DNA from 3 places in the Paraglaciecola sp. G1-13 genome. Region 3 is predicted to be linked to each of the others. Evidence: predicted binding sites of a transcription regulator. Region 3 holds the regulator's gene; each other region holds the start of a gene.
The links. Region 3 encodes sigma-54, which starts transcription at its own class of promoters, with help from an activator protein. Its sites were predicted from a motif close to GTTGGCACGNNNNTNGNNT; they were not measured.
Positions count from the first base shown of each region.

Region 1 (9,890 bases), 970 kb from region 3:
TTTTCTTAAATTTCGCGAGTTTGGGGGCAACCACCATATTACAATACTGATTTTGCGGATTATTGCTGAAGTAATCTTGATGATAATCCTCTGCTTGATGGTAGTTATTTAGCTCGATAACTTCGGTCACAACTGGGTCGGGCCAAATTTTCTCGTCGCTAATCTCTTGCAATATTTGTTCTGCAGCCTGTTTTTGTTGCTCATCATGATAGAAAATTGCGCTGCGATATTGAGTACCCACATCATTACCTTGGCGATTTAGTTGCGTAGGGTTATGCAAAGCGAAGAAAATTTCTAACACTTCACGATAGCTTAATTTGTCAGCATCAAAATTGACACGCACCACTTCGGCATGGCCGGTTTCGCCACTACATACAGACTCATAGGTCGGGTTCTGGCTTTGGCCTCCAGCGTAGGCACTGACTGCCAGTTCAACGCCCTCGACTGTATTAAATGCTGATTCTAAACACCAGAAACAGCCGCCGCCTAATGTAGCTTGTTGAATGTTCGCCATGACTTATCTCACTTAATTTTGTAGATCATCTTTATTAATCATTAATGTGGTTACATTGTTCTGCGTGTTCAAGGTCTACTGAGTAAACTATTTTTTTACGGCGCGCGTAATAGAACGTATGCATGGCAAAACATAGCCCACAGGTAATTATTAATAGTAGAGGTGAGCATGGCAATTCGTATTTTCTATGATGGCTTTTGTCCTTTGTGCTTAGCCGAAATGAATAAGCTAAAAGCTTATGACGAAGGGCATAATATTCAGTTTGTAGACATACAGATGGCGAGTTTTTCCAAGGACTATCCAAACGTAAACTGGCATGATTTGAATGCGCGTATACATGTACAAAAAATGAATGGCGAAATGGTGACAGGACTAGATGCAACTTATCTGGCATGGGATACGATTGGCAAAGGTTGGTTGTATGGCTGGATGCGCTGGCCGATTATTCGATGGTTTGCTGATGGGTTCTACGCATTCTTTGCCCGTCATCGGTACACTATCTCCTATCTGCTTACCGGTAAGAAGCGGTGCGAGACCTGTACTGTTCCGGCAACTGTGAGAGACGATTTAAAGGGTAAAGGCGAAGATAAATGACAGAAAGATGCAATGCATTGGTTATTGGTGCGTCGGGCGGGTTGGGTCGTGAGGTCTTCAGGCAACTACTGGCGTCAGGTAAATACGACACCGTGTACGGCGTTTCGCGTCAGATAACCCAAAAGCCCGATGCTGATATTTCACATTTTGTGAAAGGCGCCAAATTAATCCAGCTCGATTACACCAAAGAGTCAGCGGTGGCTGATTTTTGTCACGGTCTTGCACAACAAGGGCAGTTTACGAGAGTTATTTGTTGTAGCGGGGTGCTACATGGCGTGAGTGATAACGATGTTAGCCTGCACCCAGAGAAACGATTAGAAGAGTTATCAGCCGATACATTAAGTGCTTATTTTTCCACAAACACAGTGCTTCCTGCACTGTGGCTGCGATACCTTTTGCCTTTATTTAGAGGTCCGTTGTCTGTCGATGTGAGTTTTTTCAGCGCGCGGGTAGGCAGTATTAAAGATAATAACTTAGGTGGCTGGTACGGTTATCGCGCGAGTAAAGCAGCGCTTAACATGTTGATAAAAACTGCTCAGGTAGAATATCAACGGCGTGCAAAAAATGTCACGCTGGTCTGTTATCACCCTGGAACGGTCGACACGCCCTTATCTAAGCCTTTTCAAAGCAACGTTAGACCGGAAAAACTGTTCACCAGCGAATTCAGCGTATCTCGCTTGTTGATGCATTTATCTACTGTTCAACCAGATAAGGGCCCTTATTTCATCGATTGGGACGGCAAAGAGATCCCGTGGTGAGCAGGGCAATTACCTACTTGTAAATATTTTGTGCACCTCAGACGTTTTGCGAATACATCTGAGCGAAGACTTTTCAATTATCTGCTGTTAACATCCGTGCATTATTATAAAAACATATAACAACAATAAAGGATGTCTTTATGGGCGCACCTCGCGAACAGTTTGGCTCTCGTTTAGGTTTTATTCTCGCGGCTGCAGGCTCTGCAGTTGGTATCGGAAATATGGTTGGTTTTCCGGTTGCGGCAACAAAAAACGGTGGTGGTGCTTTTTTGCTAATGTACGCCATTTTCGTCGCATTTATTTGTTTACCTGTGATGTTAGCCGAGATGTCGGTAGGCCGAGCTAGCCGCAAAGATCCGCTTGGGGCCTACAATGTGTTATCGGGCGGTCAGCGTCACTGGAAGATAGCAGGCTGGCTAGCCACAATTACTCCTTTTATGATTGCCATATTCTACTTGGTCCTCACGGTGTGGATTTTCGGCTATCTGGTGCAGTGCCTATTGGGTAACCTTGATGTATTGGCTGACCCTAGCACTTTCGGGGTATTCATTAACGGCTACGAGCTGTTTTATTACATGATCGGTGTGCTGATTATTGTGTACATGATCTTACAGGGTGGGGTGAAACAGGGCATTGAGAAAGCCGCTAAGTTAATGATGCCGACTTTGTTTGTGATGTTAATTGGCTTGGTGGTCTTTGTTTTAACCCTAGACAACGCATTTGAGGGAGTGAAGTACTACCTTATCCCTGACTTCAACAAAATTGATGCTGCTGTGGTCAGTGCTGCTTTATCTCAAGCGTTCTTTTCGCTATCGCTGGGGATGGGAATAATGCTGACGTACGGCTCATATCTTGATAAACACGCCGACGTGCCGGGCTCTGCAAAGCTTGTTGCTTTAATGGATACCGCAGTGGCGTTTATTGCTGGTTTATTGATTTTACCGGCTGTGTTTTCATTTAATCCCAACACCGATACACAAAGTTTAAGCGATTCATCCGTGGGCATGATTTTTACTTTCCTACCGAAAATCTTCTTGGCCTTACAAGGCACTATTGGCTACGCAGGCGCGAGTATTGTCGCTAGCTTGTTTTTCTTGTTAGTGTTTTTTGCTGCAATTACGTCTTTGGTCTCTATTTTTGAAGTGCCGGTTTCAGCCTTGATGGAAGATAAAGGCTATAGCCGTAAAAAGTCACTGGCGATCTTAGGCGGATTACTTGTGGTGATGTCGATTGCAGCCGCCACGTCTTTCGGTATTTCTACTTTCTTCACAGAGTTTCTGAACTACGCAGGCCAAACTAAATCTGTGTTTGATGTGATCATTGATGTGTTCTACGACACGATATTGCCGTTTAATGGTCTGTTAGTGTGCCTGTTTGTAATTTACCGCTGGAAGAAAAGTAACTTGAACACTGAGTTAGATTTAGGTGCGCCACAATTCGCCAATAGCTGGTTCGAAAAATACGTTAACTTTTCTTTGGGTACCTTTATTCCGGTTATTCTGCTCTTGGTCTTTATTAATACCGTGGCGCTTAAATATTTTGGCAATGCGTTAATCGGTTAAGCAAGGCAGCTAAACACGTACTCAATATTTCACTCTTTAAAAGCTATAGCACTCGCCGATTGCGAGTGTTATAGCATGTCGTAAGGACTAGGATAGTTCAGCTGCATATCGAGTTTTCGCAGAGTATATTCTGGGTTGAGTCGCTTTCCTGAGCATGCTTTTTGTTCCTCTGAAAACACCGGTGGTGTTAGCGCTAGCTGCTTTGAAGCCCAGCTGTAATACTCTTTTCGGGTGGGGTGTGCTTGCGCTGACAGATGCAGTATCTCTCCCCATATCTCACGATTAATGATGTGCTCAATAGCGTGGATCACGTCGTGCTGATGGACCAGATTTACTACTTGGCTTGCTCCGCTTAAATCTAATTTACCCGCTAAAAACTTGGCTGGATGCCGTTTTGGGCCAACCAATCCTGCTAGGCGTAATATAGTCGCGGCTTGAGGTATGTTTTGTTGTATAAATTGCTCTATCGCGCAATGGGCGCGCGCCGATTCAGTACTCGGGTTTAGCTGGCTGTTTTCCGTTATTTCCCCTTCAACATCGCCGTAAACAGCACTGGTGCTAATGAAAATAAGCTTAGCGCTTTGTTCAATGCAGGTTTGACGGATGAGGGTAGACATGTCGCTGACAAACTGTTCGCTGGCTTGTGGATTGTTCGCTAGATTTCTGCGCCCAGGAGGAATGTTTATTACGACTATATCACTATGAAGTAGAGGGCTGCCGGCAGCTTTATCTTGTAAAGAGCCGCCTAGAATAAACTGACGGGCTTGAAGACCTTGGGCGCGGATGGTTGCCATGGATGCTTCGCTGCGACAGGTAACTTGAACCTCAGGAGCAGTTTCGTTGGCATTTGCAGAATTTTTGCTTAGCGCGACAGCGAGCGGCTGGCCTAGCCAACCGCCACCAAAAATGGTTATTTTCATAGTGCTCTTTGTTCTTCGTTTTTGTGTTTGCCTTTGCGGCCTAGCCTATACGAATTCGTCTCGAAATATATACCAACTTGGTAAATTTACATTGCGTAGCCTCTTACCTGAAGTACGTCCATGTCTGCAAGTTGCGGTACTTCATTTTGCAGTTTTTCTTCCAAGCGGTCGATGTTGGCTAAACTAGCACAAAGTATCTCGGTGCGAGCTTCTAATGCTTCACCATCTTTATCAAACTTGTTCTCGATATTGTGTGCAAAACTTTCCATGCGTTGCTCAAAGTCATCGACATCGCCACCATTGAACATTAACTCACTGCCAATTGTGATCATGATTTGGCCTATCGAGTGGGCAACAATGGTTTCTATCGCTTGCTCAAACTTTTCTTCAAACCCCTCGCTTAAAAACTGGCCATCGTTAAAGTGGGCTGAATTTAAACGTACTGAACCATCATCGGCATAAAAGCTTTGGTCGAGTTCATGCTTTAGCGCGTCGAGTTGTGCGGTAATGTCCGCTACAACGGAGTTGTTCTCACCGAGTAACTGGGTGAATGTCTCGTTAAGGGCGTAACTTGCTAGCTCGATAGCATCTGATGCGATATTGGCGGCCATGGGAACGGCGGATGCAATGCCGTCGTAAAATTCGTCCAACTGCTGTTGTTGGTCGTCAGAAAGGTGGGTTTGCGTGCCATTGACATAAAGCTGCTTGCTTTGATTGATGACTATCGTATTTTCTTGCTCAGTGGTTAATGTCAGCACTTGGTTTTCTAACTGTAAACCACCGTTAAACTCAACATCACACTGTTGCTCTGCAGCAACCGCACTACCGCCAACCAACATTGCTGTACAAAAAATAAGATTACGCATCGCTTTATTCCTTTTATTTACATTCGGCTTTTTTAAATGGATTGATTAGCATCCTTCTTGGCATCGATACAGCAAAGGCCGCGCCAATTTATAAAATACTAATTTAAACAATTAGTTATGTAATTCACCGAACTCTTACTTGCTTGGCATTTGTTATTTTATAAGTGAAAGCACTAATAGTTAGGCAATTTCACCAGCCTATGTTTTCTGTCGTAATTTGGTATATAATTCCGCCATTATTGGTGTGGGCTTTTAGATTGATTTTATTATTTTGAGGAAGAGTAATGGGTAATTGGACTGATGCAATCTTGTTTGGTTTTGGTTTGGTGGCGTTTGTATTGGGTGTTACCAGTATTATTATGGGCTTTATTGCCCAGCCAGTTGACCAAGGTGATGTGATGAAATCACGTGTTGAATATGGTTTTTTCGGTGTATCTGGTGTGGTGTTGTTCTTACTATTCTTATACGCATTGACCGTAGGTTAATTACCTACAGTCAATGTAGATTGATACCTAAGGTCAACTTAGGTAAACACGAAAACTTAGTGAGGCCTATCACTTATACGCTGATAGGCTCTTAATCCAAAGACTGGCAGCATCGCCAGTGCATGATCAAATATATCCCCTTGAATACCTTCGTAGGCTATCCAATCTTTGTTAGCGCTAAAGCAATATATCTCTAGTGGTAAACCTAATTCAGTGGGCGGCAATTGACGCACCATTAATGTCATATCCTGATTAACGCTAGGGTGATGGCGTAAGTAGGAAACCAAATAAGCGCGCAAGGTACCTATATTGGTTAAACGACGGCTGTTTAATAAGTCTTGAATATCAATTTTTTGCTCTTGATTATAGGCGTCTAATTCGGCACGTTTCTTTTCTATATACTGATTGATGTAGCGAATTTTACGGAAGTCGTCGAGCATTTCTTGATCGCAAAATTTAATGCTGTTTACGTCTATGTATATGGAGCGTTTGATCCTGCGACCTGCAGACTCTGACATGCCGCGCCAGTTCTTCATTGAATCTGTTATCAAACTGTAAGTCGGGACGGTGGAGATTGTCTTGTCCCAGTTTTGTACCTTTACTGTAGTAAGGCCGACCTGTAAAACCGTTCCGTCAGCACCATATTTAGGCAGTTCTACCCAGTCTCCGTTATTTACCATGCGGTTGGCCGCAATCTGAATACCCGCTACAAAGCCTAAAATGGTGTCTTTAAATAACAGCAACAGGATCGCGGTGACAGCACCTAAACCGGAAAGCAGTAATAGCGGTGACTTATCCAGCAAGTTAGAGATAATAAGCAAACCGGCAACAATAACCACGAACAACTTACCTACCTGAATAAAACCGGTAACAGGAGCTCGCTTTGCTAATTCAGAGGCGTTGTAGATGTCTTCAACTGTGTTAAGTAATGCACTGCTCGCCGCTACGGCTGCAATAAGCATATAAATAATAGCGATTTTTTGTAACGCAGAAAACAGAATGGGATCTTCTACCAACATGCTGCTGCATAAGTAAATCACCATGGCTGGTACGATATGGGCGATACGTCTGAACACACCGTGTTCGTGAAGCTCATCGTCAATAGTATTTTTGCTGTTGAAAACCAAGCGCGTTAACCGACCTGTTAAGGCTATACGTACTAATCTGAAACTGAGCCAAGCTAAACACATCAACAGTGTGACTGCGGTAATCGCAAATATCGCACCATCGTTTTTCACAGAAAGGCCAAGATATTGATAACCTTGAATGATGTATTCACTTAATTGCGCGCTTCTCTCCACTTACTTACCTCCAGATAACAGGTTTATTTGTGTGTCTTTGTGCGTCCATCGTGCATTCAACCAGGTTTGAAAACCTTGCTTAAAGTCTTCATCATTGAAGTAGTCGCCGATAATGTCTGCTTGTACGGGAGCAACAGTTACGCGAAGTATTACTCTTCCTAGGCGCCCGGTGAGCATGTCGAGCATGGGCTTTTGGGGATTATCCGGGTACATAAGCGTGACATCTAAAATCCCGGTAAATAACTCCCCCATAGCGGCAAGAGTAAAAGCGATCCCTCCGGCTTTTGGCGGTAACAGATGGGTGAAAGGACTTTTTCGGTACAGGTGCTTTTGTTGAGTAAAGCGACTGCCCTCTACAAAATTAATCACAGTGGTGGGGCAGCTTCTGAATTTCTCACATGAACGCTTAGTCGTTTGAATGTCTTTGCCTTTTAGGTGCGGGTTTTTCTCCACAAATTCTCGACTGTATCTTTGCATAAAGGGCATGTCTAACGCCCACGCGCCTAAGCCGACAAAAGGTAACCAAATTAATTCTTTCTTCAGGAAAAATTTAGGGGCAGGGATTTTGTCCGCGGCGAAGTCGACCAGTAAGATAATATCTAGCCAACTTAAGTGATTTGGCATCATTAAATACCAATGCTCTTTACTTAGCTCTCCGTCGATTTGGACATCGAATTGTACAGGATTGAATAAGCGGATTAGGCGCACACTGATAACGCCAAAGGCGCATAACATGAAATCGAGCACAGGATTAAAAGCGCGTGATATGAATGCAAATGGTAAAATAAATTTGAGCAGTCCTAAGCAGATGATCAGTATCGCCCAGAAAGACAAATTAATAAGCTGAAGGCTAAGGTGAAGCGGAAAAACAAGCATTCCGCGCAGTATAGAAAACATCCTTTACTGCTCCGTCGATAATTGTTCGATTCGTTTGTCTTTTTCTATCCACACACTGTTAAGCCAGCGCTGAAATATGACGCGTTGCGCGGGATTGTCAAAATAGTCTTGTGCGAACGCGTCACTTTGCAATAAGTCGCTTATAGGGGTAACTGAAACGTGAACCTTGATGGTTTTAACCTTGCCGCTCACAAAGTCCCAAAACGTTGGGATGCCTTGGGGGTAGTAAATAGTGACGTCTAACAGTTTGTGTAGTTGGCTGCCCATAGCGCTTAACACGAATGCCATTCCACCCGCTTTTGGCTTCAATAAATGTTGAAACGAGGGAGACTGGCGCTGGTATTTCTGTGGGGTGAAGCGTGTACCTTCAACGAAGTTCATGATACTGACAGGCTTAGTGCGAAATTTTTCACAGGCTTTTTGTGTGGTTTCTAGATCTTTCCCTTTAAGGTGAGGGTTTTTCGCTAGAAATGATTTGGTGTAACGACGCATAAAGGGAAAATCGAGCGCCCACCAAGCAATCCCTAGAAAGGGTACCCAGATTAATTCTTGCTTCAAAAAGAATTTAAGAAACGGGATTTTTCGGTTGAATACCCTTTGCAGAATGAGAATATCCACCCATGACTGATGGTTCGCTATGACTAGGTACCAGTCATTTCGAGTAAGGGTTTCAACACCGGACACTTCGACTTTGGTACGACTGAATATGTTTTGGTTAACATTGTTGATTGTGATCCAAGATGTGGCACAACCATCGAGCAGATAAGAAAGCCCAGTGCGCCATATTCTGATTGGGATCAGCTTTAGAAATGACAGCAATACAATGGGAATAACCCAAAATACTGTGTTGATAAAATACAAAATAACCGACAGGACACCCATCAAATTGCCAAACAACAACGTCACAACCTTTACTCCAACCCAACGCAATATCAAACAAAGGAGTAGTGTAAACTAAAGTAGAAGTAACCTAATAGTGAAGTATCACTATTTTGCTTAATTTGTGCCTTAAGTCTGGCTAAACAAGCGCTATTTCGCTGTTATCTGTCGTTTCCCATGCGCGGTTTTTTGAAAAGTGACTGCCCAGAAAAGCCATTTGGTCGGTCAGAATGCGTCGGTTCATCAGGTAGAATCGCTCATATATATTTGGTGTAAAGGGCACGGCGATAAGAGAAAGCCCGGCCTCTTCTGGGGTACGATCCGCCTTGAAACAATTACAGCGATTACAGGCTGAAGCGCAATTGGTCCAAATGTCACGACCGCCTTTTGAGCGAGGAATAATGTGATCACGCGTGAGTTCAGGTATACGAAATTTTTGTCCGCAGTACATGCACAAGTTATTGTCTCGGCGAAATAAGTAGCGATTATTCAGGGGCACCTTACCGGAAGGAGGGGTGACTTTTCCGTCGCAGCCAATAATTGAAGACAAGGTTAAGCGGCTCTGCAGGCCATGCTTATTCCAGCCACCGCGCAGCACTCGCTTGCTATCACCTAACTCAAATAAAACGCGATCTTGGGTATAGTACTTAGCCGCTTCTTCTAAAGTGATCCATGCCTGAGGTAGGCCAGATTTGTTCAATCTTAATACCAACATACACTTGCCTCGCTAAAGGTAGAGATAATAGATTTTACTGGGTAACCCTATATGGGCAGCGTTAACCCATAGAAATCTATCCTACAGCTCTACTGTGTACTTATTTTGACCAACTGTCATTAATTGTTGATTTTTTGACTAATCCCCTTGAAACATGCTTGCTCAACTTTGGCAGGTCGTTTTTACGGTACAGCAGCCTCTGCTTGCCAATTTTCGCTAGCGTCTAGGTGGTAAATAACACGTAAGTGAGGCAGGGGAGCAAGGCGTAAATAATCCACTCGGGTGATGTGTAGGATCAGCAAAACAAAATTCTCATCAGGTTGGGCAATATCATAGTTTGGCCCATAACTTTCTCGTAGCGCGTCACTCAGCTTTTGCCAATGCGCAAGACGTAAATGC
Region 1 covers NZ_CM147903.1:4,410,357-4,420,246, reverse strand. Annotated here, with positions in the region: gene msrA (peptide-methionine (S)-S-oxide reductase MsrA) at 1-514, opposite strand, end outside; gene AC0L6N_RS18760 (thiol-disulfide oxidoreductase DCC family protein) at 683-1,108, shown strand; gene AC0L6N_RS18755 (SDR family NAD(P)-dependent oxidoreductase) at 1,105-1,866, shown strand; gene AC0L6N_RS18750 (sodium-dependent transporter) at 2,007-3,428, shown strand; gene AC0L6N_RS18745 (sugar nucleotide-binding protein) at 3,497-4,348, opposite strand; gene AC0L6N_RS18740 (DUF2884 family protein) at 4,435-5,214, opposite strand; gene AC0L6N_RS18735 (hypothetical protein) at 5,499-5,699, shown strand; gene AC0L6N_RS18730 (mechanosensitive ion channel family protein) at 5,756-7,000, opposite strand; gene AC0L6N_RS18725 (acyltransferase) at 7,001-7,897, opposite strand; gene AC0L6N_RS18720 (acyltransferase) at 7,901-8,803, opposite strand; gene AC0L6N_RS18715 (HNH endonuclease) at 8,916-9,491, opposite strand; gene AC0L6N_RS18710 (pyridoxamine 5'-phosphate oxidase family protein) at 9,674-9,890, opposite strand, start outside.
Region 1: AC0L6N_RS18740 (DUF2884 family protein) is a predicted target of sigma-54. The motif match lies at 5,284-5,302, and genes of this name have one in related genera.

Region 2 (9,890 bases), 1.4 Mb from region 3:
ACACCAACACATTGTGTCGTTGGTGGTAGAAATCCCCCATGACCTTTTCAAGTTCCCGCTCGCGCATTTGGCCATGGCCTATGGCAATACGTGCTTCGGGCACCATTTCGGCAATCTCGTCAGCGGTACGCTCGATACTTTCTACTTCGTTGTGCAGAAAGTACACCTGACCACCGCGTAGAATTTCCCGCATGATGGCTTCGCGGATAAGCTCTTTGCTACGTTGGTTCACAAAGGTCTTGATCGCCAAACGTTTGGCTGGCGGCGTCGCAATAATTGACAAGTCGCGCATGCCGGAAAGCGCCATGTTAAGCGTTCTCGGTATGGGCGTGGCGGTTAAGGTCAAAATGTCTACGTCTGAGCGCAGAGCTTTAAATTTCTCTTTTTGGCGTACGCCAAATCGGTGCTCTTCATCGATAATAACTAAGCCCAAGTCATCAAATTTCACATCACTTTGCAGCAGTTTATGGGTGCCCACTACAATATCCACTTTGCCATCGTCGAGTCCGGCCATGACACCTTTTTGGTCTTTGGCACTGCCAAAACGTGACATTACTTCTATCTTAAACGGCCAATCAGCGAATCTGTCTTTGAAGTTTTCATAATGTTGCTGAGCAAGCAAAGTGGTGGGGACCAAGATGGCCACTTGTTTACCTTGATTCGCTGCGATAAAGGCAGCGCGCATAGCGACTTCGGTTTTACCAAAGCCCACATCACCACAAACGAGTCTGTCCATGGCGTTACTGCTACCCATGTCTTGAATAACAGCGTTGATGGCTTGTTGCTGATCTAAGGTTTCTTCAAAGGGGAAACTGTCGCTGAAAGCTTGGTATTCGTCCCAGGCAATTTTATAAGAGTAACCGGGCTTGGCTGCGCGCCTAGCGTATACGTCAAGTAATTGTGCGGCCACGTCTCGCACGCGCTCGGCGGCTTTTTGCTTGGCTTTACTCCAAGTTTCGGTGCCTAGATTGTGCAGAGGGGCTTTTTCTAAATCACCACCACTGTAGCGGCTGATCAAATGCAGCGCGGATACCGGCACATATAACTTGGCTTCTTTGGCGTATTCAATGGTGAGGTATTCTGTGGTGATCCCGCCAGCATCTAATGTTTGCAAGCCGAGGTAGCGACCCACGCCGTGATCTAAATGCACCACAGGCTGGCCAATGGCCAGTTCAGCCAAGTTACGAATGACGGCGTTTTCGTCAGTGGCTTGGCGTTTGTCACGCAGTCGGCGCTGACTGATCTTATGACCGAGCAATTCGGTTTCGGTAATAAACGCCAGTTCTTTGTTGTCTTCAAAGAGCACGAAACTGTGTTCGGCCAAGCCAATGGTAATACCTACTAGCTCTTTGCTTTTTTGAAATGCATCTAGGTGTTCAAACGCTTTGGGTTTGATGCCCGCTTTACCTAATAAATCGAGCAGGCTTTCACGGCGACCCTGAGATTCCGCGCTAAACAGCACTTTACTGCCGCTTTTTTGCCAATCAGCAACCCGTTGCTTAAGCGTTGCCCAGGGCACTTTGTTTTGTGATTTTATCGCGATATCACCAATCGTGCGGGTGTCGTAATTGGTGACGCCGGCTTTTTGCTCTTTGGCATTTTGCTCTATGGTGATCCGCGGCCACTGCTTTAACGCGCCGAAGAGTTCTTCATTGCGTAAAAATAAATCTGCGGGTGCCATAAGCGGGCGACTGAGGTTGTAGCGCAGTTGCTCGTAGCGCTCGTTCACATCATTCCAGAAGAAGTCACAGGCCTTGGCTAAATCGCCGTGCATCATGAGCAAGGTGTCTGGGTGCAGATAATCAAACAGGGTGGCGCTTTGCTCAAAAAACAGCGGTAAGTAATATTCAATGCCGCCAGGCATCATGCCTTTACCGACTTGGTAATAGATAGACTCTTTAGAATTATTGGCGTCGAATTTTTCTAAGTACTGCTGGCGAAACAGTTTTATGCCGTCTTGATCAGTAGGAAACTCACGCGCCGGTAGCAGCTTAATTTCGTCAATTTTATCCCCTGAGCGCTGGCTGTCGGGGTCGAAATAACGAATGCTGTCGACGTCATTATCGAATAAGTCGATACGAAACGGCTGCTGACTGCCCATGGGGAATAAATCGATAATGCTACCGCGAATCGAAAACTCACTGTGGCCCATCACCTGATTGACATGTTGGTAGCCAGCGCGCTCTAACCCTAAACGGAACGCGTCTATGTCTAAGGTTTGATTGACCTTTAAAAATAACAAATACTTGCTGAGGTAATCTGTTGGTGCCATGCGCAGCATCAAGGTATTAACCGGCACGATGAAGACGCAGTTCTCCGCCTGAGTGAGGCGGTATAAGGTTTCTAAGCGCTGTGAAATAATATCTTGATGAGGGGAAAAGTTGTCGTAGGGCAGGGTTTCCCAATCGGGGAAAAGCTGCACCTGGACGTTTTTACCTTGTAAGAAAAAGCTGAGTTCTTTTTCTAATTTCATGGCGCTTGGGGTATCTGCCGTTACCAGCAAAATAGGGCCTTTGGTCTTGCCCGCAGCGTTGGCAATAGACATTGCCAAACTACTGCCGTGTAAATTGCCCCAGTGAATTGCATCTCGTTGGCCTTTGGCCAAGGTCGGATTAAAAATACTTGCTGTCATCTAAATTAGTCGTTCTTTTGTTGCTTGGCGCGTTTGCGTAATTGCGCTGTTTGAAGATGTAAACTGGCACGTACCAGAAGATCCTGATCTTCTTCACGAATGCAGTTATAAATAAGTGACACATGATATTGCTCGCCTGCCTGCTGGCACTCAATGACTTCGCCATAGCAAAAAATGGCGGAGGCCTCTTCCTTTAGGAACAGTTTTAATTCAACGATTTGCTCGGGCTCGTAGGCTTCATCGCACTTAACGATAATGCCGCCACCGCCGAACTTTACTGACTCGTAAGCTAAGCTTGGGTCGTCTTGTTGCTGTAGTACCAAGGACATTAACAAATCAATTTTGCGAGATTGCGCATTTAAAAAGTTGGCCAGCTCGACAGCATGTTCCCCCATGTTACGCAGTGGGCGTAAGGCTTGGGCATCAATGGCGGTTGCTTCACTAGCCACTCGAAACGCGTAGGGCATGTGCTCCCCTAAGTCATCGACATGGGGCAAAGTAAAGCCAGCCGCAACGGCTTTAAAGTTAACCCGTATGGCATGCTCTATGGTGAAAAATTCATTGAATTGTTGCTGTTTTTCTTCGAGGCTAATGCCGTGCATGTATTCTCCGAAAATGAGTATCGTTATTCACTGTGGCTCAAGGGCCTGTCTTTATCGGCCGGCTAACGGTTAATTTAGCATTTTAGGCGGCAAAACATAGTTTGGCCTATTGTAACCTTGTTTGCGCTATGACCAGAGCGTATTATTCAAAAAACGTTTTACTTTACCATGAGTTAAACGATTATGACTGTAGTCATTTATGCTGTGCATTTTGTTTAAATAAAGTCAGTTAAAACAAAGTCAGGTTAAATAAATTCAGTTTACCCAAACAAACGTTAATAAACACAGTCAAATGAGCCACCGCGTGATGTAACTTGCACGTCGAATTATCTCTAACCCTTTGCTAAGAGTCCATTGCTAGCATGTTTCACTCTGTTTCTGCATTTATCGGTTTGCGTTATGCAAAATCGTCCAAAGGTAATCAATTTATCGCCTTTATTAACGCCTTCTCTGCTATTGGCATCGCCCTTGGTTTAATGTCTTTGATTACGGTTTTGTCTGTAATGAACGGATTCGAGGGGGACCTGAAAGATCGCATTCTCGGTATTGCGCCGCACGTAGTGGTAGATACGCGGGGTGAAAACGAGCAGATCATTTCGAGCTTGTCACAATTACCGGGCGTTACCGCCACCAGTGACTTTATTGAGTCTGAAGGCGTGGTGCAGTCACCGCGCAGCTTAGAAGGCGTGATGATACAAGGCGTTGAGCCACAAACCACCCATGAACACTCTATTATAGCCCAGAATATGTTGGTCGGGCAGATCGCAGATTTAACCCCTGGCAGTTATGGCATTATCGTCGGTCGAGCATTATCAACCCGTTTAGGGTTAAGGGTAGGTGAGCAAACACGTATTTTATCTGCCCAGGGCAGTGTATTTGGGCCGTTTGGGCAAATGCCGAGCCAGCGCTTGTTTACTGTGGTAGGTGTGTTTGATGTGGGCTCAGAGCTTGATGCCAAAGTGATTTTAATGAACATCAATGACAGCGCTAAGCTGATGCGCAATAAGGTCAGCCGTATTGCTCAAACGCGGTTATTTTTACAAGATCCGTTTGAATATAAAACGGTGGTCGACAAGGTTACTGAGCTTGGCCTTGAAAGCGACGACTGGCGCACGCGCCAAGGCCCGTTGTTTGATGCCGTTAAGATGGAAAAGAACATGATGGCCTTAATGCTTCTGCTTATCATCGCGGTGGCGGCGTTTAATATTGTGTCGGCGCTGGTGATGGTGGTGACTGAGAAAAAAGGCGATATTGCTATTTTACTGACCCAAGGGTTGTCGCGCGGGCGCATTATGCAGGTCTTTTTGGTTAATGGCTTATATAACGGTATCAAAGGAACGCTGTTTGGCGCCGCGGGCGGTTTATTACTTGTCAGCCAACTAAACAATTTGTTGAGCTTATTTAATGTGCCGATTATGGCGGCTACCGGCGGGGCAGGGTTGCCCATAGTCATGCATTGGCATCAGGTGTTGATGCTCATTCTGTTTTCCTTGCTGCTGTGCTTTGCTGCCAGTATTTATCCTGCTTATCGAGCGGTGAAGGTTGACCCAGCCAGTGCGCTTAAATATGAATAGTTTTATTGCCGAGTCAGGTAACTCGTCACAAATTTGCCATAATCGCCATCTCTTATCATAAGATTTCAGTGTATAATGAGCGATGATTTAAAATTAGCACGCTGATTTGTTAGCTTAGGCAGTCAGTGGCACTCCACGCTTTAAAGGGTTTTTCGATGGAAAAAACATTTATTACCGCTCAGCAATTACTAGAAGATTCATTTCGCTTAGCATCAAAAGTGTACGAAGATGGTTTTCGTCCGCATTTTATTATTGGCATCTGGCGCGGCGGTGCGCCAATTGGTATCGCGGTTCAAGAATACTTCGATTTTAAAAAAGTAGAGACAGACCACATTGCCGTGCGTACATCGTCTTATTACGGTATCGATCAACAATCAAAAACCATCAAAGTGCACGGTTTGCATTATTTGATTGAAAACGCCAATGCCGAAGATGACTTGCTTATTGTTGATGACGTGTTTGATTCAGGCCGCAGTGTTGATGCGCTGATTAAGCAAATTAAGAAGTTGTCTCGCGCGAATATGCCGAAAAACATTCGTATTGCTTGCCCTTACTATAAGCCGCAAAACAATAAAACGGACATAGTGCCAGACTACTTTGTACACGAAAGTGCCGAGTGGTTGGTATTCCCTCATGAGATTTCAGGCTTAACCCCAGACGAAATCATCAATGGCAAAACAGATTTAGCCAACGTACGCGACATATTGGTGTAATAACGCCGCGTTTGTCTGTGTAAAGGGGATTGAAAAAGGAGCCTAGTTGCTCCTTTTTTTTGTGATTTTTTAAGCTTTTTACAGGTATTGTTCAAGCCACTTTGACTCGCTTGCTAGCGCAAATGCAAAACCTTCGAATCAATAAAGCAAGCTTTCGCTAGGCATTCTAAATCAAGCAAGCTTTCGCTAGCTCTTCTTAGTCAAGCAAGCTTTAGCCAGGGCTGCTAAAAAGTAAACAACTCAACGTTATTGTCTTTTTTCCAGCGTTTTTTGGCCGCGATCTGCTCGAAACGTTTTTCTGATTTGTACTGCCAATGCTTGGTGGCGGCAATAAGGTTTTTGCTACTGTCTTTAATCCATTCACTTTTCGCTTCTTGTGAAACGAACATATACAACTTACCTGCCTCAATGGTGTAAATTGAAGGGTCTGCGATGACGTCTTTTTCCATTACTAAAGAGTGGGCGCAAAGCGCGCCAAATTGCGGCAAGTACTGTGCGGGGTTATTAGCGAATTTTTGCTGATTCTCTTCATTGGCGAATAAATAGCGCTGACCCATATACACGGCTTGAAACGCATCGTTGCCCTGTTTAGCGCCGCTTAGATTAAAGTAGGTTGTGGGGTCAAACCCTTGTAGTGCTAATGTCGCTTGTTTTTCAACAGTGGCCCTGTCGATCGATTCGGCGAACGCGGTATTCATTGTTAAAAGGTAAAACCCAAAAAGTAACCCTGTGATTTTCATTATTTTCTTGCCTAGCATGTGTGTATTCCTTTTTGAACTGCGCTTTATCTAACGCTTTATATAGCGTTCTATTCAGCTTTTTCTTGGAGCGTTTTTGTTACGAACCAGATATTTGTATAAGTAAAGACAAGGTCAGCGCCAATAATATTGCACGCCAATGGCAAATACTTCCGCTAGTGGCTTCTAAGGTTTAGCAACATGCCGTCAAACAGGTGGTAGCCTAAATGAAAATAGCGCTATATTAGGCCTTACCTCTGTTTGCTTTTACGCTAGGTTTACGATGAAAATAACGGCCTCACAAAATGCTTCTAAAATAACTTCAAAGACAGCGCCAGAACAGAAGCAAGCACAGGAGCAAGAAAAACAACAAGGGCAAGAACACATGCACAGTCATGAAAAAGCATACAGCCAAATCTATGCTCAAGCGCGTCAGTGGCTATTAGACTTCCCCGATACAGTCGAAGACTTTCCGTTTGGGCCTGAGGTAGCGGTTTTCAAAGTCAAAGGTAAAATGTTCGCTACGCTCTCTTTGGGCAAAGCGGCTCCCCGTGCAAATTCTCACACTGCTAGCATTAACGATGAGCAAGCGCAGGACAGTGATGAGAGCACTAACAGATGCAGTAAAGAGGGTAGTAAAGAATGCAGTAAGGTGTATTGGATGAACCTAAAGTGCGATCCTCACGAGGCAATTATGCTGCGAGACGTTTTTAGCGCAGTCATCCCCGGGTATCACATGAATAAACAACATTGGAATACCGTTATTTTGGACGGCAGCCTGCCAGCCGGCGAACTTCAACGAATGATTAAACAGTCCTTTATGCTGGTGGTGAATAAGCTGCCGAAGAAAGCACAGGTATCTATTCTGCTTCACCTATAGTTAGTGCCCAGCTTGAAAGCGCCCAGCTCGAAAGTGCCTAGCTTAAATGTACCCACTTGAAAATGTCTAGCTGAAAATTTCGTTAGCGGTGGGGACTCACTTGATCCAGCTTTGCTCGGTGCGCCCCAACGAAACACTGATGTAGGTAAAAGCGCTGTCATATTCACGCTGTCGTATTCACGCTGGCATAGTCATTGCTGCTTACTTATTGAAGCACGTCTGTGCGCAACGGGTGTTCAGGCGATTTTCGCAATATTTTCTCAACAAAGGAGATAATGATGAATCAAGATCAAGCTGAAGGAAATTGGAAACAATTAAAAGGTAAAGCCCAGCAGAAGTGGGGCGATCTTACAGATGACGACGTAGACAAAATGAAAGGCAGCCGCACCGAACTGGTGGGCAAAATCCAAGAGAAGTACGGCAAGTCTAAGGAAGAAGCAGAGCGCGAGGTAGACGACTTCTTCGATAGTCATTAATCATCGGCCATTCGCACCATTAAAATTACCATTGAAAGCGCGTGAAGAACTGTTTCTTCACGCGCTTTTTCTTTTTCACTCACCCTTCTTTTTTACGTTTACTGGTTTTCAATTCAACCCCCTCTGGCCGCTTTGGTGATGCACACCGACACGGAATCATCGATGTTCAACACGTGAAAATCTTACAACGAGGTAATAAAATTATTCATGAAATCAATACCGAGTGAAGCGATTTTTGATAAACGAGCCTAGGCTCAACCCCACGTTTTATATGCGTTTTTCTACCTATAGGGTCCGTTGGCACGTTTGAAGCATTAGTTAAAGTCCACTCATTGTTAAAAGGAATAGTTATGTTACGTTGGGCTGTTATATTTTTAGTTATCGCACTGGTTGCTGCAGTGTTGGGATTCGGCGGAATTGCAGGCTCTGCAGCCGGTATCGCAAAAATCATTTTCTTCGTATTTTTAGTCCTACTGGTTATTTCAGTGGTGATGGGCAGAAGGAAAGTCTAGCTACCTTAATTCATGATCAGGCTGCCAATGCGCAGCCTTTTTTTTGGTTTTTTTATTGATAATCAGGTATCAGAGAGTCCTCTAGCCGATGTGTTTAGACATATGAATAAAGAAAGCGCGTTATGAATAAGTCACTTATTGAGTTGATTACCCATTCTTCAACACAATAATTTAAAATTAGCTTTAAGAAAAATATATGTTTGTCTAACCTCAAATCAATTAAGCCTGCAACATGATCCTATTTAGCTGAACTGTCATGCTCTCATTTAAATCGTAATATAGTGCCTTTCTAGGTCATACTAAGTTTAATAATACGTGAATGGATTTTAAACTCATGCCGCAAAATTCTGCTCAAAGCCACAATGATGAAAAAAAACAAGAAGTAACTTCCCAGAATCGGGCAAGTAAGAGGTTTAATGCATATGCAACGTTCATATACGAACAAAAGTTATTTGTACTATCAGGACTTGCATTTGTATTCACAGTTCACAGCTATTTTCTTGCTGATAATTATATAAAGCAATTCAATGGAGTTAACCTATTCCACTATGGAAGTTTCATTGATATTTATCAAGTTGCATGGGGGTTAAACTCCGGCAGAATGTACGCGGCATTATTATTTCTTTTTGTATACCTAGTTATCAGTGTAATTGCTTTCATTCCGTCGGAAAAACAAACGACTAAGTTTAAAAGAATTACTAAACTAATCGTCGGTTTTTTAATAATTAGCATTATGGCATCTTTTGTTTATGCAGGCGTAAATGAGATCTCGCATTCTCCTAAGAGGCTTTCGTCTGCAATTATTGAGGGCCGTACTCCGTTATACAATATTGAGCTAGGGACTGGAAAAAAAACACAGTGTGTCGCATTGATCGCGGGAACTAGTAGTTATTTGTTTATATGGCATTTTGGAGCAATTCCGCATTTTGAGGCCGTTGCGAAAGGAACTGGGGTGAATATAGAGCAAATCATTAAAGCATTCCCAACGATAAAGTCTATATCTGGAAGTGCAGATATTCTTGACAGTGAAACTAAAAAAGACAGTATTTCTCAAGCTATAAGTCAATGGAAGACTGAAATACGCAAACAATGTGGCGAAATAAAAATTGATATAGACCATTTATAGTCAAAAATGGCTAGCTATTCATTTTCAAAACCAAAACGTCGAAAAATAGACTTAATATTGGTTCAGATTTCTTCAGGCGAAATACGTCCGAATTCAGATAATAAGTGCACCAGTAATGATTAACTGGGGCGACACGAAAAGCACATTACCTAAATGGCAGTTCCACAGAATCTGTTACAAGTCACAAAAAAGGCTCTTCATTTCTGAAGAGCCTTTTCATCTTGACGTTTGATGAAGCTGGCGGGAGTTGAACCCGGAAATTCTTCATGCATATCAATAACTAACCTGTATGTTATGATTGTTTTGTCAGTTCAATCGCTTTTGGGCTTTAAACTCTTTAACTTTTCGATGAATTTGATTAGCGAAAACAAACATAGCATATGTGAGTTTCAATAATGCGAATAATTGAAGTAGTGTCAGGAAAATAAAACTTGACGCTTTTATCCAGTCATAATATCCCGCATAAATTGTCCCGAGAGCCAAGGCTTCTAATGGATATATATATTGAAATATCAATAATACCGATATAATAACTGTTGAAGTAACAATAACTAATATCAAAGCCTCAATTCTTTTGGCTTTTTCACCAGCTTCCATAATTGATACATTCGGTAAGCTAAATGCTTTTATCGCTTCAG
Region 2 covers NZ_CM147903.1:1,559,267-1,569,156, forward strand. Annotated here, with positions in the region: gene mfd (transcription-repair coupling factor) at 1-2,632, opposite strand, end outside; gene AC0L6N_RS06615 (PilZ domain-containing protein) at 2,638-3,234, opposite strand; gene AC0L6N_RS06620 (lipoprotein-releasing ABC transporter permease subunit) at 3,597-4,808, shown strand; gene AC0L6N_RS06625 (phosphoribosyltransferase) at 4,964-5,521, shown strand; gene AC0L6N_RS06630 (YHS domain-containing (seleno)protein) at 5,746-6,279, opposite strand; gene AC0L6N_RS06635 (MmcQ/YjbR family DNA-binding protein) at 6,644-7,138, shown strand; gene AC0L6N_RS06640 (CsbD family protein) at 7,417-7,614, shown strand; gene AC0L6N_RS06645 (DUF1328 domain-containing protein) at 7,965-8,126, shown strand; gene AC0L6N_RS06650 (hypothetical protein) at 8,461-9,252, shown strand; gene AC0L6N_RS06655 (hypothetical protein) at 9,559-9,890, opposite strand, start outside.
Region 2: AC0L6N_RS06640 (CsbD family protein) is a predicted target of sigma-54. The motif match lies at 7,320-7,338, and genes of this name have one in related genera.

Region 3 (9,890 bases):
ACAGCTATATCCAACCGCACTTTCGTTATTATCAGCAGAGCGCCGCAGATTTCTATCAGCCATTTTTGCTTGCAGGCTCACTGCTACCGTCAGTGGCCAGCGCAGATTATCGTTTAGGTGAAATGACCGCGTACACCATTGGCCTTAAGTATGGACAAGCCTTAGATAATGGTCGCGAGTGGGCGGTTCGGCTGGAATATTATCAGCAGAGTCCAAAAAATGCGGGGTTCGATGAACCAGGCGCTTTGCAAGGCCTAGATCTTTACCCAAGTATCGATGCCATTATTGCTCAGGTTAGCTATAGCTTTTGATATGAGATTGGCTCAAGGTATATTGGCGTAGGATGTATAGCGAATTCACCCACCAAAAATCAACGCATAACTAAGTAGGACAACCTTGAGTCAAGCTCCCGCCCTAATAGCTAAAAGTGACTATTACCATGGTCACTTCTTTTGCATGGCCAGTCCATGTGAATTGCTTATTGAAACCCCGAATCAATTGCTCGCCAATCGCTTACTACAAGAAGTTGTCTTGCAAACGAAACGGATCGAGCAAAAGTACAGTCGCTATATTGTTGGCAACCTAGTTCATCAGATAAACAATAGCCATGGAAAATGGGTCGATATAGATCAAGAAACACATCGATTGCTCGCCTTCGGGCAAACGTGTTTCGAACTAAGCGATGGCATGTTTGATTTAACGTCTGGCGTACTACGAAAGATATGGGATTTCACCGGGAAAGGTCAATTTCCACGTTCGGAGCACGTCAGCGAAGTATTGCAATACATTGGCTGGCAAAATGTGCAATTTACTCAGCAACAGATTCGCCTACCCAGAGGGTTCGAGTTAGATTTTGGCGGCATTGGTAAAGAATATGCTGTGGATTCAGCGGCCAAATTGTGTATGCAATTGGCACCGGATACCTCTGTGTTGATTAATTTTGGCGGGGATATTCAAGTTACCCAACCAAGGCACCATGAGGCGTATTGGCAAGTAGGTATTGAACGCCCTCACGTCAAGGGTGATTCAGCTAAAAGCGCGTTAGTGAAGATAGCGTCCGGTGGGTTAGCCACCAGCGGAGATACACGGCGCTTTATTGTCCACAACGGTGTTCGCTATAGTCATATATTGAGCCCCAAAACCGGTTATCCAGTTTCTGGGGCCCCCCGCTCTGTGACCGTAGCCACTGACTTTTGTATTCAATCCGGCATGTTAGCAACCATGGCATTATTGCAAGGCACAGAGGCCGAACACTTCTTACAAGCTCAGCAGCAAAAGCATTGGTGTTATTGGTGAACTGACTCCTGCCATCAATAATATTAAGCCATAAATTCACTGAATAATTTCATATAAGTGTAACGGTTTTATTGCGCTCTTGAGGTATGATCTACGCACTGATGTACGTGTAGAGTTTAACCCGAGTAACGTTAATGAAGTCCTACCTTGTATTAATACTGGCATTTGTCTGTAATGCCGGGTACGCCAATGTGTGTAGCTCTTTAGGATGCCCGACAGGTGCTCCTGACAGCAACGACTTACTTGAGCGCGCCATTTACACCATAAGCAATAATCAGAAAACGAAGTTTGCCGATTGGGCCGCATATAAAGTGACCACGCAAACGATAGATGGTCCTAGTCGTTCACGCAGTTGGCGCTCTGATCCAAACTTAAAGCGCGAGCACACGCTAGAAGCCGCTGACTATAAAGATGCTCACGCTCTCATCCGTACCGATCGAGGACACCAAGTTCCATTGGCAAGTGTGAGCAATACCGCTGATTGGCGCAGTACAAACTATCTATCAAACATTACCCCCCAAAGCTCTAATTTGAATCAAGGGCCATGGGTCCGATTAGAGTCTGCAGTGCGCGTATTAGCGCGCAGCGGAGAGTCCGTGTATGTAGTAACAGGCCCGCTATATGAAAGCTTTTTTGCTACGCTTCCAGGTGCAGATGAAAGCCACACTATTCCTTCTGGCTACTTCAAAATTGTCGCGACAATAAACCAAGCGGGTTATGTTAGAGCGTCCGCCTATGTCATGGAGCAAAATAGCGCGAGAGCCGATGACTACTGCAGTAAAGAAGTCACGATTGATAACGTAGAAACTCGCAGCGGTCTGAATATATTCCCAGAAATGAAGGGCAGCAAAGAATATGCGGTTGAAGCGCGTTTAGGTGGATTAAGCAGTCAATTGGGTTGCTGATAACCCAACCGCGCGTTTCAAAAAAATAGCGAATGAGTAGAAAGTCGAGATGAGTGGAAAAAGTCTAAATTGAAGTGCACGTTGCATTAAATCTAACTGATTACTCGCTTTCGTTGAATTTTCCGACAATAAGCTCTTCAACAGCATCCATCGCTTGGCGCGCGTCTTTCCCTTCAGATATCACTTGAATTTCTTTGCCTTGGCAACTCTCTAACATCATTAGGCCCAGCACACTGCTTGCTGAGGCACTTTTGTCATCCTGAACAATAGTGACTTCAGCTTCAAATTGATTCGCAAGCTTAACCAATTGAGTCGCTGCTCTGGCATGCAGCCCTAACTTGTTCACTATGAGTAAGGTTTTCTCTAATCGCTCACTCATCGGTTTAACTCGCGATGACGTATCTGCACATCAGGGTGCGAGGTGCTAAATGTTTTGGCTAACATTTCCACTACGTACACAGAGCGGTGCTGACCGCCAGTACACCCGATGGCGATTGTCACATAACTACGGTTATTACGTTCTAAATGTGGCAACCAAGTAGAAATCAGATTCTGAATTTGCCAAATAAATTTAGTGACTATAGGTTGTGAGCCAAGAAAAATCTCGACGGGGGAATCAAGTCCAGTAAGGGGTTTTAAATCTGGCTCCCAGTGCGGGTTGGGTAAGAAACGCGCATCAAATACATAATCCGCATCTTTAGGAATACCGTGTTTAAAACCGAAGCTTTCAAAAACCAAAACCAAGCGTGAGCTTTTTTTACCTAATATTCGCTCACGCACCAATTCGGCCAGCTGGTGAATTGACAATTGATCTGTGTCTATATATAAATCTGCACGTTCGGCTATTGGCGCTAATAACTGGCTTTCGGCTTGAATAGCACCAGACAATGATTTGTTTTGCTTAGACAACGGGTGCAAGCGGCGGGTTTCACTGAAACGCTTAATCAGTACGTCATCGCTGGCATCCAAATACAATATGGTCATTTCCCACGTTGACGGCAAGTAGTCGAGTATTTCCACCAATTCGTTGGGATCTTTGGGTAAATTTCGCACGTCAATGCTGACCGCGACCTGATCGTACTCGTCAGCGACGGTATGGGTCAAAGTGGGCAATAAGTTGACGGGGATATTATCAACGCAGTAATAGCCTAAATCTTCCAGTGAACGTAAAACGATGGACTTCCCTGAGCCTGAACGCCCACTGATGATAATAAGCTTCATAATTAACTGAGTACCTGAAATAATTCTTGGTCTGTGGTTGCACTGCGCAAACGATTTAAAATATCTTTATCAACGAATTTTTTGGCTATCGCCGACAAGGTTTGTAGGTGCTCTTGGGCCTTTTCCTCTGGTACTAAAATAGCAAAGAAGATATCCACTGGCATGTTATCGATGGCGTCATACTGGACCGGAGGTTGGCACGTTACAAGCACGCCTAGGGCTGACTCTAGCCCTTTTATACGGCCATGTGGTAGTGCTATACCACCACCAATGCCCGTACACCCCATTTTCTCGCGCCCCGCTAAACTGGATAAAATGGTCGCTTGGTCTACTTCAACAAGGTGCTCAGATGCCAATTGACTAATAAGCTCTAAAATGCGCTTTTTGCTGGACCCCTGAACTGCGCATACGACGCAGTCAGGGTGAAGAATATTTGATATTTCCATTATTTACCTGATGGGTTAATGGCGTTTAGCTTTTTCTTTATGCTTGATAACTTGCCGATCGAGTTTATCGATTAGGCCATCTATTGCCGCATACATGTCGTTGTGTTCCATGGTGGCAAATACATCTGCCCCATTCAAATGTATTGTCGCTTCCGCTTTTTGGTTGAGCTTTTCTACATTGAGAATGACGTGAACATTGTTGATCTGATCGAAGTGTCGCTCGAGCTTGGTAAATTTAGTATCGACATAATCTTTTAGTGAATCGGTTACATCCACATGGTGACCAGTAATATTAATTTGCATATCGCCTCTTCCTTCTTTAATCAGCCTACAATAGGCTTTTTCGTTGGTTCGACGGGGGTATCATCAGAGATTCCCGGTACTTTGCTATTGTTCGCCGAGCGACCATGATGCCTTGATCGGCCAACAATTGAGCAATCTTGCTGTCACTTAGCGGCTTGCTTGGTTTTTCAGCTGCGACCAGCTTTTTAATCAATGCGCGTATCGCCGTTGACGAGCACTCTCCGCCTGTCTCAGTTGCAACATGGCTCGAGAAGAAATATTTCAGCTCAAATATACCTCTAGGGGTATGCATATATTTTTGGGTGGTAACACGAGAAATTGTAGATTCATGCATATCCACCATTTCGGCTACGTCATTTAGTACCATAGGCTTCATCATCTCAGGCCCATGTTCAAAGAAGCCCATTTGCTGCTGTACTATACAGTTTGACACTTTCAATAAGGTATCGTTTCGGCTCTCAACACTTTTAATAAACCATTTGGCTTCTTGCATGTGTGAGCGAATAAATTGACTATCACTGGTGTTTTTCGCGCTACGACTCATTGCAGCATACTGTTGATTAACGTTCAATTTGGGTAGGCTGTCTGGGTTAAGCTCTACTGTCCAACGGCCATTTTTCTTACTCACTGACACATCAGGTATAACGTATTCTGCTTCACCTTTGATCAAGGCGCTGCCTGGACGCGGATTGAGCGTTTTAAGTAAACGCATGACCTCACGCAAATCATCCTCTTTAAGGCGAGATTTACGCATCAAAGTACGGTAATCCTTGCTTGCCAAAAGGTCGGCATAGTCCCCAATCAAGGTCTTCGCTTCTTCTAACCAGGGTGTATCAGGAGCAAACTGACGCAATTGCACTAGCAAGCATTCTTGTGGTGTACGAGAGCCAGACCCAATTGGGTCGAACATTTGAATACGCTTAAGTACGCATTCCACTTCATCGAGCTCTATTTCTTCATCATCCATGCTGGCCAGAACGTCTTCAGCGCTCATGGTCAAATAACCAGACTCATCGATAGAATCAATGATCGCTGTCGCAATCGCGACATCGGTATCACTAAAATGGGTTAAACGCATTTGCCACAGCAAATGATCTTGAATGTTATCTGTGGTTTCGCCTTGAAAGATCTGTTCGTCATCACCGCCGGCACCACTGGATATGCTAGAGGCAGGTGCGGAAGAAGCGCTGATGTACTCATCCCAAGTGGTATCCGTAGGTAAGTCTTCTGGGATTTCGTTTTTCTCGAACGCTTCACTTGAGTCTAAGTTGTCACTGCTGGTATCAACTATTTCATTGGTATCTTTAGAAGACGGGTCGAGGGAATTGTCATTTAACGCACTATCGCCGGATTCCTGATCCGTAGGCTCTTCAACTTCCAACAGCGGGTTGGAATCCAAGGCTTCTTGAATTTCTTGCTGTAAATCTAACGTAGACAATTGCAACAAACGAATAGCTTGCTGTAACTGTGGCGTCATAGTGAGTGATTGACTAAATTTTAATTGTAAAGAGGGTTTCATTTACTTCTTTATTCTGTCCGTTGCAAACTAAAAAATATGCTGTGGTTGATTCGATTGACTGTAAATGTCTCACCAAGCGCCTGAGTATAATCTCGATAAAATGAGCGGCTTTTTCAGCTTAACTATAGCCTGAATTGTTCGCCTAGGTATACATCTCTTACACGTTGATCACTTAATACTTCTTCTGCCGTGCCAGAAGCGATGAGTTCACCATGACTAACAATGTAAGCTTTCTCACACACATCGAGTGTCTCTCTTACATTGTGGTCGGTTATCAAAACACCAATACCACGGTCACGTAAATGTTGAATAATTTTTTTAATATCATTAACTGAAATAGGATCAACACCGGCAAACGGCTCATCGAGCAGAATAAATTCTGGATCGGCTGCCAGTGCCCGCGCTATTTCTACCCGGCGGCGTTCACCTCCAGACAAACTCATACCAGCACTGTTACGAATATGATTTATATTGAACTCATCGAGTAATGAATCCGCTTGCTGTTCTCTTTGTTCTGCACTGAGCTCTTTGCGTGTCTGCAAGATAGCCATCAAGTTTTGATAGACTGTCAGTTTTCGAAAAATAGAGGCTTCTTGGGGTAAGTAACCAATCCCTAAACGAGCGCGCATATGCATGGGCTGTAGGGTAAGATCTTGCTGATCAATACTGATTTCTCCCTTATCTAAGGGAACCAAACCGACAATCATATAAAACGTGGTTGTTTTACCTGCACCGTTTGGACCAAGTAAACCGACAATCTGGCCAGTGGACACTTCTAGACTGACATCACGCACAACTTGACGCGATTTATAGGATTTAGCCAAATGCGAGGCTTTTAACGTCGCCATTATGGAGTTTCATCCTGTTTTGGTTTGACTTCAGCATCACTGGACTTTTTCGCGTCAGTTTGCTTTTTACTGCTCGCTGATTTCTTAGCTGGTTGAAAAATAGTCGTAACTCGTCCGCTATTTTCACTCTCGCTCTCTCCTTGCGCGACAATTTGTTCAAGTTCCATGTTAAACACTATCGACTCACCTTTTACACTGCTATTGTTCTGCTTCAGCTGTGCATCGCCTTCTAAGGTTAGTGTGCGTAAATCTCTGCGATATTCAATGCGATTGGCTGATGCCTCAATACTGCCCCCTTGCTCTTGTTGTTGAGAGTATTTAGCCGGGCTACCCGTCGCGATGAAAACTTCGTTACCTTCGCCTTTACTCGCGTCGACTTCTACTTCATCGGCATACACATTCAAACTACCTTGATTGATGTGCACGTCTTCTCGAAAGATAGACTTTTTAGTTTTACCGTCCCCGAACTGAAACTTCGAGTCCACTTTTATCGCTTGCGTGAAATCTTCTTTGCCAGCCATGCTTAATGGGGAAAATGCTAATGTTGCTAAGGCAACTAAGCTAAGGCTGAGGTTGATAAATGGTTTGCACATGATCAAGTAGCTCATATTGTTGGGTCGTTAAATTGGCTTTAAAACCGTTACTGTTGATGACATAGTGCTGGCCAAATATTTTTACTGGTTGGTCAGACACCATGGTTTTATCGATCAAGTTTATCTCGATGAAGTCCGTGCGAATGCTACGAGCAAATCCTTGCTCATCTTGATTACGTATCTCGACATTATTCTCTAATTGGATCCGATTGTCTTCATACAAAGTACCGTCTTTGGCTGATACCTGCCAAGGCGCAGTCTGTGACGCAACAAATATCGTGTATTGAGGCTCTTTGAATAAAGTAAAACCGAGCAAATCAAAGTGTTCCATTTTAGTAGCAAAGACCTGATGGCTCAAACGGCCGTCTTTATCAAATAGAGTGCTTAGCATTTCACTTGCTTGGTAGTTTGGTTGCCAAGCAGATTCGGTTTCAGTTTGCGGTATCAAGTCTTCATCAGCTAGCCAGTCGGGTAAGTTGATGGCGATGACCAATAAAAACAATAACCCAATACTGAGGGTGACTCGATTCATACGCTACTACCACTGACTTTGTTTAACTTGCCTTTGGCGTGCAAAATTAGGTCGCAAACTTCGCGTACAGCACCAAAGCCCCCATTGATTTGGGTAATATACAGAGCTTGTTTCTGTACAAACGGATGGGCATCGTGTGTCGCTACGGCGACGTTACTCAAGGTAAACATTCCCACGTCGGGCATATCATCCCCAATGGATGCGGTAGCGTCTTTGCCTATATTTAACTGGCGCTGCAACGCCAAAAGCGCATCGTTTTTCTGTTCACAACCTTGAATAATATGCTCGACCCCTAACGCTGACATGCGTTTGTGCACTATTTTTGATTCACGTCCGGTAATAACCGCAACGTGCACACCTATGTTTAATAAGGCTTTGACTCCAAAACCGTCACGAGTATGAAACGCTTTCAATTCTTCGCCGTCATTGCCCATGTATATGCGCCCGTCAGAGAACACCCCATCTACATCACAAGCCAGTAATTTAATGCGGGAAAGCTTGTCCATTAACGAAGATGACTTAGCACCATATAACGTATTAACGTCGCCCATTATATCACTCCTGCTGATAACAAGGTTTGCATGTTGATAGCACCAACCGGATGGTGATTGTCATCAACAATAAACAGTGAACTGATTTTGCGTTTCTGCATGACGTTTAACACCTCAGCAGCCAAGGTTTCTTGAGATGCTGTAACACAATTAGCAGTCATAACACTTTCAATACTGACTGTGTGAATGTCGACTCTGGCATCCAGTACCCGACGTAAATCACCGTCAGTAAAAATACCCAGCAAACGCCCGTCATCGCCAACGATACCCGCCATTCCTAGCCCTTTGCGCGAAATTTCAAGTAGCGCCTGGCTAATCGTTTGGGTCGTGCCAACCAACGGCATCAGCTCCCCTTGGCACATGATGTCATCAAGCTTAAGTAAAAGCTTGCGCCCAAGCGCACCTCCAGGATGAGAAAGTGCAAAGTCATCCGGCGTGAAACCTCTTGCATCTAACAGTGCCACCGCCAGAGCATCACCCATGACTAAAGTTGCCGTGGTGCTCGCCGTGGGTGCCAAGCCTAGAGAACAAGCTTCTTTTTCAACTTTAATACACAAATTGACGTCGGCGTGCTTACCTAACGAACTAGCAGGGTTATTCGACATGGCAATAATGGCAATACCACGACGTTTCACCACAGGCAATAGTGCCAATAGCTCAGATGTTTCACCTGAATTAGAAATCGCCAGCAGAACATCTTGCTCTGTAAGCATGCCTAGGTCACCGTGATTTGCCTCCCCTGGGTGCATAAAAAATGCAGGCGTTCCCGTACTCGCTAATGTCGCAGATATCTTATGCCCTATGTGGCCAGATTTACCCATACCGCAAACAACCACTTTGCCTTTGCAGTTTTTCATGAGCTCGCATGCTGCAATAAAATTGTCGTCAATATATTGCGATAACTGCTTAATTGCCTGACCTTCAATTTCAAGCACCCGCAGGGCTGACTGAATATACTCTTGCTGACTCATGCCGCACTAACCTTGGTTAAAAACAAAGTATTGATAAGCGACAAAGCAGCCTAGAAAAGCGACAGCTTCATAACGATTGATTCGGCGAGAGCCTCTTATATTGAAACAAAACAGCACCAGCAAAATGCTCAAGCCCAACATAGTGTAAATATCTCGACTTGCTGCATCTGGGTCGACAGCCCCAGGCGATATCAAACCAGGCATGGCCATGACGGCTAATATGTTGAATATATTCGATCCAATGATGTTACCTAAGGCGAGATCATCTTCCCCTTTCAGCACACCAGCAATGCTGGCAGCCAATTCGGGCAGACTGGTGCCTATGGCAATAATGGTCAAACCAATCACCAAGTCACTTAGGCCAAAGTGGCGAGCTATTTCCACCGCTGATTCAACCATGAAATGCGCACTGAGGGGCAATAATACCAAGCCCACTAACAACCAAATCACCGCACTTTTTGTCGGCACTCCGTCTGGTACTTCGTCGTGAGTCTCTTGCTCTAAAGGATCGCCCTTTTCCATGTGGTATGACATCCACGCCAAACCGCCTATAGTGAAAAAGAATAGGATAAACAGCACTATACCTTCGTTTAGCGACAAATATAAATCAGCCAAGAAGTAAGTCGCAAGCAGAGACACGCCTAGCATCACTGGCATTTCACGTTTTAACGTCGTCGATGCTACCGTCAAGGGTTTCAGTAAAGC
Region 3 covers NZ_CM147903.1:201,844-211,733, reverse strand. Annotated here, with positions in the region: gene AC0L6N_RS00940 (DUF3570 domain-containing protein) at 1-311, shown strand, start outside; gene AC0L6N_RS00935 (FAD:protein FMN transferase) at 457-1,296, shown strand; gene AC0L6N_RS00930 (DNA/RNA non-specific endonuclease) at 1,431-2,201, shown strand; gene AC0L6N_RS00925 (HPr family phosphocarrier protein) at 2,302-2,580, opposite strand; gene rapZ (RNase adapter RapZ) at 2,577-3,422, opposite strand; gene ptsN (PTS IIA-like nitrogen regulatory protein PtsN) at 3,425-3,868, opposite strand; gene hpf (ribosome hibernation promoting factor) at 3,884-4,171, opposite strand; gene AC0L6N_RS00905 (RNA polymerase factor sigma-54) at 4,197-5,690, opposite strand; gene lptB (LPS export ABC transporter ATP-binding protein) at 5,813-6,538, opposite strand; gene lptA (lipopolysaccharide transport periplasmic protein LptA) at 6,538-7,059, opposite strand; gene lptC (LPS export ABC transporter periplasmic protein LptC) at 7,100-7,663, opposite strand; gene kdsC (3-deoxy-manno-octulosonate-8-phosphatase KdsC) at 7,660-8,214, opposite strand; gene AC0L6N_RS00880 (KpsF/GutQ family sugar-phosphate isomerase) at 8,214-9,185, opposite strand; gene AC0L6N_RS00875 (calcium/sodium antiporter) at 9,192-9,890, opposite strand, start outside.